DNA from 2 places in the Bradyrhizobium sp. USDA 4011 genome. Region 2 is predicted to be linked to the other one. Evidence: riboswitches for the same ligand, from Rfam matches in the RefSeq annotation. Region 2 holds a riboswitch; the other holds the start of a gene.
What was found. Region 2 has a riboswitch for cobalamin ahead of ACVW1C_RS23855 (TonB-dependent receptor). Riboswitches for the same ligand answer to the same signal wherever they lie in the genome.

Region 1: linked by a shared signal. The riboswitch ahead of metE (5-methyltetrahydropteroyltriglutamate--homocysteine S-methyltransferase) and the one ahead of ACVW1C_RS23855 (TonB-dependent receptor) in region 2 are both predicted to bind cobalamin.

What each region holds. Positions count from the first base shown of each region.
Region 1 is NZ_JBSSGG010000001.1:6,348,611-6,353,034, reverse strand. It holds gene metE (5-methyltetrahydropteroyltriglutamate--homocysteine S-methyltransferase) at 1-2,090, opposite strand, end outside; cobalamin riboswitch at 2,190-2,391, opposite strand; gene ACVW1C_RS29965 (nodulate formation efficiency C protein) at 3,798-4,403, shown strand.
Region 2 is NZ_JBSSGG010000001.1:5,084,969-5,089,392, forward strand. It holds partial or broken gene ACVW1C_RS23850 (IS1182 family transposase) at 1-1,246, shown strand, start outside; cobalamin riboswitch at 1,428-1,623, shown strand; gene ACVW1C_RS23855 (TonB-dependent receptor) at 1,730-4,012, shown strand; gene ACVW1C_RS23860 (PepSY domain-containing protein) at 4,015-4,424, shown strand, end outside.

The DNA of each region.
Region 1 (4,424 bases), 1.3 Mb from region 2:
TCGAGCAGTTCCATCTTCGAACGCGACGTCTCGATCGAGATGACATCCGCATCCATTGCAGCAATGGCGTCGATGATGTCATTGAACTCAGAATAGCACATATGCGTATGAATCTGGGTTTGATCTGCAACGCCTGATGAGCAAATGCGGAAGCTGTCGACGGCCCATTGAAGGTAGGCCGCCCACTCCGATCGACGCAACGGCAATCCTTCGCGGAGGGCAGCTTCGTCGATCTGGATCATGCTCGCACCGGCTATCTCGAGATCGCGGACTTCGTCGCGTATCGCCAGTGCGATCTGCCGGCAGACCTCGCCTCTTGGAATATCATCGCGAACAAACGACCAGTTCAAGATCGTTACTGGCCCGGTCAACATCGCCTTCACCGGCTTGCTGGTCAGTGATTGCGCGTAGAGCCACCAATCCACAGTGATCGGTTTTGGCCGCGAAACATCTCCGAATAGGATCGGTGGCCTGACACAGCGCGAGCCATAGGATTGCACCCAACCATTCCTGGTGAATGCGAATCCGGCGAGTTTCTCGCCGAAGTACTGCACCATGTCATTGCGCTCAAACTCGCCGTGCACGAGCACGTCCAGACCAATATCCTCCTGCCAACGCAGAGCGCGCGCAGTCTCCTCCTTGAGGAATTTGTCGTACTTCTCGTCGCTCATGGCGCCTTGCGAATGTGTCGCGCGGGCATTACGGACCTCTGGGGTTTGCGGGAAGGATCCGATCGTCGTGGTGGGAAAGGCAGGTAGTCTAAAGCGCTTGCGTTGGATCTCGGCTCGACGGACAAATGGGCTGGCGCGCCGGCGCATGGCCTCGTCGATCGCTCGCATCCGCACCGCAAGATTGGCATCACGGATCTTTGGTGAAGTCCGACGGCCAGTCACGGCCGACTGCGATTCAGCAAGACTTTGAGCAACATTCTGATCACCCGCGAGTGCCCGCGCCAGGATCGCAAGCTCACGCATCTTCTGTACCGAAAAGGCAAGCCAACTCTTGAGATCGGATGCAAGTCCGGTCTCGAGTTCAACATCGACGGGCACATGGAGCAGCGAGCAGGACGGAGCGATCTGAACACGATCCCTGCCTAGCTTCGCAATGGCGGGATCCAGTTGCTGGCGGAGCGCCGACAGGTTCGACCGCCAAACATTTCGTCCGTCGACGACGCCGAGGGACATGACGAGATCACTTCGCCGAGCAGCAATGATCCGGTCCAACAGGTTCGGTGCGCGAACCAAATCCACGTGCAGTCCGGCAACGGGCATGTTCAAAGCTGTGTCCAGATTATCGCCGAGATCGCCGAAATAGGTCGCGACCATAATCTTGACGTTTGGTACTTCCCTGGCGAGCCGATCATAGACGTGCAGCAAAGATCTTCGCGTCCCCTCCTCCAGATCCAGGACCAGGCAGGGCTCGTCGCATTGAACCCAGTTTGCTCCCCTTTTGCCTAGTTCTTGCAGAACCTCGATGTAGACCGGTAATAGCTCATCCAGGAGTGACAGCGGCTGGAACGCAGGATCCGGACTCTTGCCAAGCTTCAAGAATGTGACCGGCCCGATCAGGACAGGGCGCGTCTGGAACCCCAGGGCCTTGGCTTCCTCATACTCCTCGATAGGCTTGCGAGAGGATAGGCGGAACGTCTGTCCCCGATGAAATTCAGGAACCATGTAGTGGTAGTTGGTGTCGAACCACTTGGTCATCTCCTGTGCGGGCGCGCCAAATCCGCCCGATCCGTGGCTGCAACTGGTATTCTGGCGATCGCATTGTGAACCGCGCGCCATGTCGAAGTACGTCTTGAGCGAAACCGATTCGATTTCCGACGCGTAGACTTCCGGGATGGCACCAACCATGACAGAGGTGTCGAGCACTTGGTCGTACAACGAAAAATCGTTGGACGGAATGACGGTGACACCGAGGGATTTTTGGCGAGCCCAGTTCGCAGCACGCAGGCCAGCTGCGTCCTCGAGCAATTGCTGTTCGCTGATTGCGCCGGTCCAGTAACTTTCAAGCGCGCGTTTGAGCTCGCGTCTCGGACCGATCCGAGGCGTTCCAAGCGTGGCAACCGGAAGGGAGAGAAGAGACATAGCGCTAACCCCGTAGTTGGGGGCAAAGGCGTTGGCGGACGCAAGCAGGATCGCCCCAGCGGCGGCGGCTTGGCGCACCACCGGGACACCCCGCCCGTGGACGTATATGTGGTCGAGGCAGGTCTCCTGGCTCGCGGGTCATCGCTGCTGTCCGGCCTTCCCGAAGCTGTACGGGCTTCAGTGACTTTGTTGGACAGCGGCTCGTCGCTTACAGTTGCGGGGGCAGCGCCGGCATGTTCACCGGCTTCCCTCTTAGCTCCGAATCCAGCGGGAGCGGAGAACCTCTACGATTTGGATTATCGGCAAGAGACCTCTTCCGTCAACCTCTAAGATGACTCTCTCACGTCACTGCCGCCATCATCAGTGATTCAAATGACCATTTAACGTCGAAAGTTGACCACGGTTGGAAGCCCCTCCAATAGATGCACTCTCCAATGTATGTGACGAAAGAATTGTCGAAGGCGCAAGTCACGGCGCTTCGAGTGGCATTTCGGTCTCTCGGCAGTCAAGAACCGCGCCAGGGACAAAACACCTGCGAAAACTCCATCGGGCATACCGGGCGCGCATATTGATCTGCGAACCAACCAATCCTGGTAGGCGATTTGCGGTCTCTGATGCCGATAATACTCGGGCATGCATATCGATTCACCTCAACGAACACCGGGATGCCCGCAATGACAACGGCTGTTCGGAGCGCCGTCGGCGTCCTTGCTGTCACCGCCTTTGCGGTCGGCCCGTTCGGGTGGCCTGGTAAGAGCGTTCATGAATCAATCCGTCAGACAGATGCTCTCGAGAATGTTGAGCAACTCGAGAGAAAGCTAGCGTGACTTGATCGTTTCTCGCTTGCCGGCTGTCGCGACTGGAAACGGCTCATCCAACCATGAATGCGGCGCCGAGGCAGCTGGATTGAGCAGACCGCAACATCGTGCGCGTAGGTAGAAACGCGCGCACCCTATCATCCGCCTGCCTGAGAACGCGCTTCTGACGATTCCACACGCCCGGCGGTGATGAGCGATTTTTGCTTATCATCAAATTACGAGCCGATAGCGATCGCAGGCGTTCGGGTGACCACACCGAACCAGACGGTTCAACAGCCCTCCAAAGTGCTTCCCGATTTCTCATCCGTAAATCGGCAGCGGCCTTCACTTGGCCCTCGAAGATCGGCGCGACAAAAACTGAACAAGCCCGAGCGGATCGGCTGAATGGAAACATAGAAACGAGCGTAGGTCGGAAAGCCGACAAACACTGCACGAATCTGGCGCGATTTGCCGGCTATTTCCTGGCACGAAGGATGCAAGCTCAAGGGTGCCCAGGCTTCTCCCCCTGGGCAGGTCCAGCACGGCAAATTGGGGTTGTAGCTGGCCCACTGAAGTTAGCGGCGCGTGACTCGAGTGGACAGACAGCGCCTGCTCGCGCGGGACATCGGCGGTGCCCGCGCCACGTTGCCGCTAACTTCTTCAATCGAGCATAGCATCGAGGGCTGCCGCTTTGACGTGTGGATGAAAAACCGATGGTCCGGCCGTTATGAAGAGAATGTCTGCAAGAGGCGTGCTTTGTCTCTGTCAATCGCTAGTTTTCCTTGCTGGGCTGGTTGCGACGGGCAACACTGCGCGAGCCGGCGAAAGCGCGCTTGTCGAACGAGTCAAGTCAACCTGGCGAGCGCGAGACGGTGAGACAATCGAGCACATTGTCTCCAAAGTTTCGAAAGTGGCGCAATTCGTCCCTCGAAACTGGGGAATCGCCGAAGGCATCGACCACACTGAGTATGTTTACCTTTCCTGGACCAGGCATCAGGATAACAGATCAGACGAACATTACGTTATTACATGGAAGGTCGGGACCGACGGAAAGATTGAAGTTGCGTCTCCCTATGCAAAGGCTATCGAATTCGGCTGGCGCGCCCTGGCGCTTTCACTCATCGCCAGTGAAGTCACCGACGGCGAAAAAGACGCAAACCTTCGTTTTCTGCATGATCCGGTCAATTTCAACTTTGTCACGACCGCGCAAGGCAAGCTCGGCGATCTGCTCCGACGCGGCCGCTGTCACATCATCGAACCTGTAGTCGTGGATTACGTTGAGGCGGCGAATGACAAGCCGACCGAGAAAGCGGACCGGTGGCGCGTTCTGCTGTTGGTGAACTGCAACATACCAGGCCCCCGCCACTTCACCCAAAATGGGGTCATCACCTTCGACAAGCGCGAGGGACACGATTGGGAGCCGCAATCTTTCCTTGCCAAAAGGATTGCGACTTTTCCTCCGGCGTCCTGGTTCCATCATATAGATCAAAATGAACGGTCACATAGATCAAAATGAAGACGCCTTTGGAAGGGGGTG
Region 2 (4,424 bases):
CCGCGGCTGCGCGAACCGAAGCGCGATCAAGTTGAGCTGCGAGCGGTCGATATCGAGAGCCTCATTGGGGAGGGTCATCCGGCGCGGGTGATCTGGTCCTATGTCGAAGGTCTCGACCTGAGCGAGCTTGAGGATCGGATCAAGGCCCGGGGCCACAGGCCTGGTCATCCGGCGACCTCGCCGCGACTTTTGTTGGCGCTGTGGCTCTATGCGACCAGCGAGGGGGTGGGGGAGTGCCCGGGCTCTGGAGCGGCTGTGCGAGAGCCACGATGTCTATCGCTGGCTGTGCGGCGGGGTGTCGGTGAATTATCACTCGCTGGCGGACTTCCGGGTCGGATATGCCGATTTGCTCGACCGGCTGCTGGCAGAACATCTGGCGGCGCTGGCCGAAGTCGGCTTAGTCGATCTCGACACGCTGGCGCAGGATGGCGTGCGGATTCGGGCGAGCGCCGGAGCAGCCTCGTTCCGGCGCCAGGCAACCCTCGACCGGCATCTGGGGGTGGCGCAGGGGGTCGTGGAGGAACTCAAGCGAGAGGTCGATGCGCGCTCCGACGCGAGCAACCAGCGCATCAAGGCGGCCAAGGAGCGCGCAGCACGTGAGCGCGCGCAGCGGCTGAAGGCGGCACAGGCAGCGCTTGAGGAGATCAAGCGCCAGCGTCAAGCGCGCGCGGAAGAGCGCAACAACGGCAAGACGCCCAAGGAGCCGCGCGCCTCCACCACGGACCCACAGGCGCGCGTCATGAAGATGGCCGATGGCGGCTTCCGCCCGGGGTACAATTTGCAAGTGGCAAGCGTGGCCGGAGAGCAGATCGTCGTCGGGTTCGAGATCACCAATGCCGGCTCAGACCGCGGCCTCATGCGGCCGATGCTCGAGCGGACGCGCGTGCGGATTGGTCGTCTTCCGGGGCGCCATCTCGTCGACGGCGGCTTTAGCAGCGCCCACGACATCGAATGGGCGCACAGCCAGGGAGTTGAGGTCTTCTGTCCACCGACACAATCCAAGCACGGCACCGATCCCTCCCTGCCGCGGCGCGGGGATGGCCCGGGTGTCCTGGCTTGGCGGGCTCGGATGGCTAGCGAGGCCGGCAAGGCTCAGTACAAGCTTCGCTCGATCTGCGAATGCATCCATGCCCGCTGGCGAAACTGGAACCTGCGGCAACTGACCGTGCGCGGCATCGAAAAGGTCCGCGCTGTCGTGCTCTGGTACGCACTCGCCAACAACATCCTGCAAGGCCATCAAATCTGAAGCTTCGGCTATCCCGCCAACACACCAGAAATTGGCGAAACAAAAAGATTCACAAGCTGTCAGGATGACGGAATAGAGAATCCTCGCGTCGGCCCGCGCTGTCGCTGTGTCATCGCAGCAGCATCATCCCGCAAAGCATGTGTGCGACAATCGCATCGAATTGACACCCCATCCCGCACCACCTATCGTTTCTGCCGACGGTTCCCTTCGGGGATCAAAAGGGAATGCGGTGCGAGGGTAACCCCAATGCCGCAGCTGTCCCCGCAACTGTAAACGGCGAGCCTTTCGTCAATTTGCCACTGGGCTATCAAGCCCGGGAAGGCGTCGACAGGCGATGACCCGTGAGCCAGGAGACCTGCCGTCAGTCGTGGTCACACGCGAGCACATCGGGCGGGGGCGTCCTGGTGGGATCGGAGCATTGCCTTTGGGGCAATGCGCCAGTCCGCGTTCGCGGTGACGTGCCACGTTACCGCGAGTCTTCTCATGTCTCCGTCATCTCCCGCCGCGCGCCGTTGGCGCCTCGGTCTCGTTTGCTCCCTGTCATCGCTGCTGCTGCCGACTGAGGCTTCGGCGCAAACAGCTCCACCTACGACGCTCGATCCGATCGAGGTCGCACCCTCGACATCCGCAAAGCCCAAGCCCACGGTGCGAAGCCGCAACTCGGCGACGTCGTCGCGGCCGCGCGCCAGACCTGCAACGGCGGCGGCAACCGCTGGCGCGCCGCGCACCGCGGCGTCGGGTGCATCGGGATCGGCATCGCCGACGCTCAACGCCACCACACAGGGAGGCACCGGCAGTCGCCTCAATCTGACGCCGCTGCAGACGCCGGCCAGCGTCGAGATCATCACGTCGCAGACCATCGCCGAACGCGGCCAGCACAATGTGCTCGATGCCGTCACCCAGAACGCGGCAGGGTTCATCGCGACGCCGGCGCCCGGCAATGGCGGCCTGTCGTTCAGCACCCGCGGTTTTGCCGGCAGCAACTCGGTGATGACGCTGTATGACGGCACGCGCTTCTATATCGGTTCGGGCACCCTGACGTTCCCCTACGACACCTGGTCGACGCAACGGGTTGAAGTGCTGCGCGGTCCGGCCTCGGTGCTGTACGGCGAGGGTGCGATCGGCGGCGTCATCAACGTTGTTCCGAAAAAGCCGCAGGGCACGCCCTATAACGAGGCCGAGGTCTCGCTCGACAGCAACATGACGCGACGGCTGTCGGTGGACAGCACCGGTCCGATCGATCCCAATGTGTCCTACCGCATCAACGCCACCGGCAACATGTCGGACGGCTGGGTCGATCGCGACAAGACCTCGAATGCGGTGGTCGCCGCCGCCGTGCGGGTGCAGGCATCGGACAATCTCGCCTTTACGCTCTCCGAGGACTATGGCGATCGCAGCCCGTCGCGCTATTTCGGCACGCCGCTGATCAACGGGTCGATCCAGGATGCATTGCGTTTCAAGAACTACAACGCATCAGACAGCGCGATCCGCTACCAGGACAGCTGGACCCAGTTCAAGACCGAGTGGGATGTCGCCGACGGCATCAAGGTCAACAACACGCTGTATTATCTGACCAGCGAGCGGCACTGGCGCGACATCGAAAATTACACCTGGAATCCGAAGACCCAGCTGATCGACCGCTCCAGCTACATCGAGATATTCCACGACCAGAAGCAGCTCGGCAACCGGATGGATGCGACCTTCAGCGGTCACGTTCTCGGGCTCGCGAACCAGTTCGTCGCCGGGTTCGACGTCAACCGGATCGACTTCACCCACACCAACAATTCGCCCTATGGCGGCGCGTCGTCGGTCAATCCTTACGTGTTCGATCCCGGATCGTTCTTCGCGACGACCACGGCGACGACGCCGGGCTTCAACGCGATCGTCAATCAATACGCGCTGTTCGCCGAAGATCGCCTGTCGCTGACCGATCAATTGTCGCTCGTCACCGGCGTCCGGTACGATCGTCCCGAGGTCGATCGCACCGACTACAAGACGCCGGCGAACAGTTTTGAAACCACGCTGTCGGGCACCAGCTGGCGAACCGGGTTGGTGTACGAGCCGATCAAGAACCTCGCGTTCTACGGCCAGTATGCGGTCGGCGTCGATCCGGTCAGCAACCTGATCTCGCTGTCGACCTCGCAGAAAACCTTCCAGCTCGCGACCGGCAAGCAGACCGAAATCGGCGTCAAGCAGTCGTTCTGGGGCGGCCGCGGCGAGTGGACGCTGGCAGGGTACGAGATCGTCAAGACCGGCCTGACCATTCCCGATCCCAGCAATCCGACCGCCGGCCTGGCACTGCAGATCGGCCAGCAATCATCCCGCGGGGTCGAAGGAACGATCGGGCTCGCGCTGAACGACGGCTGGCGCGTCGACGCCAATCTTGCGCTGCTGCGTGCCCGATACGACAACAACAGCCAGGTGGTCGGCGGCAAAGTCGTCAGCTACAACGGCAATGTTCCGGTCAACGTGCCGCAGCAGGTCTCGAACGTTTGGCTGACCTGGGACTTCGCGCCGAACTGGTCGGTCTATGGCGGCGTGCAGATCGTCGGCGCGATGTACTCCGATCTCGCCAACACCCAGCTGCGGCCGGGCTACAATGTGGTCAATGGCGGCATCAGGTGGAAGCCGGATGACCGCACCACGGTCGCGTTCCGGGTCTACAATCTGTTCGACAAGGTCTACGCGGTGACCTCGAACGGGACGGGGCAGTGGCTGCTCGGCATGCCGCGCACCGCCGAATTATCCGTCAACGTGAAGTTCTGACCATGCGCAACGCTCTGATCCGGCGAGCGCGGCGATGGCTCTATGTCGTCCATCGCTGGATCGGCATTGCGACGTGTCTCTTCTTCGCGATGTGGTTCATCTCCGGCCTCGTCATGATGTACGTGGCGTTTCCGCGTTTCACTGACGACGAGCGCCTCTCTGCACTCCCTGGCATCGTTTGGAGCAAGGTACAGATCGCACCTGATCGCGCGATGGCGATCGCGGGCACGGAGCATTATCCGCGCGATCTGCGGCTCTCGATGCTGGACGACGTTCCGGTCTATCGCGTGACCGGCTGGAAGGGAGCCGCCGTCACCATCTCGGCGATCGACGGCAGCGTGATCGACCGGATCGCGCCGGACCAGGCGCTTGCCGTTGCCCGGCATCACCCGCGTGCCGTGCAGCCGCAACT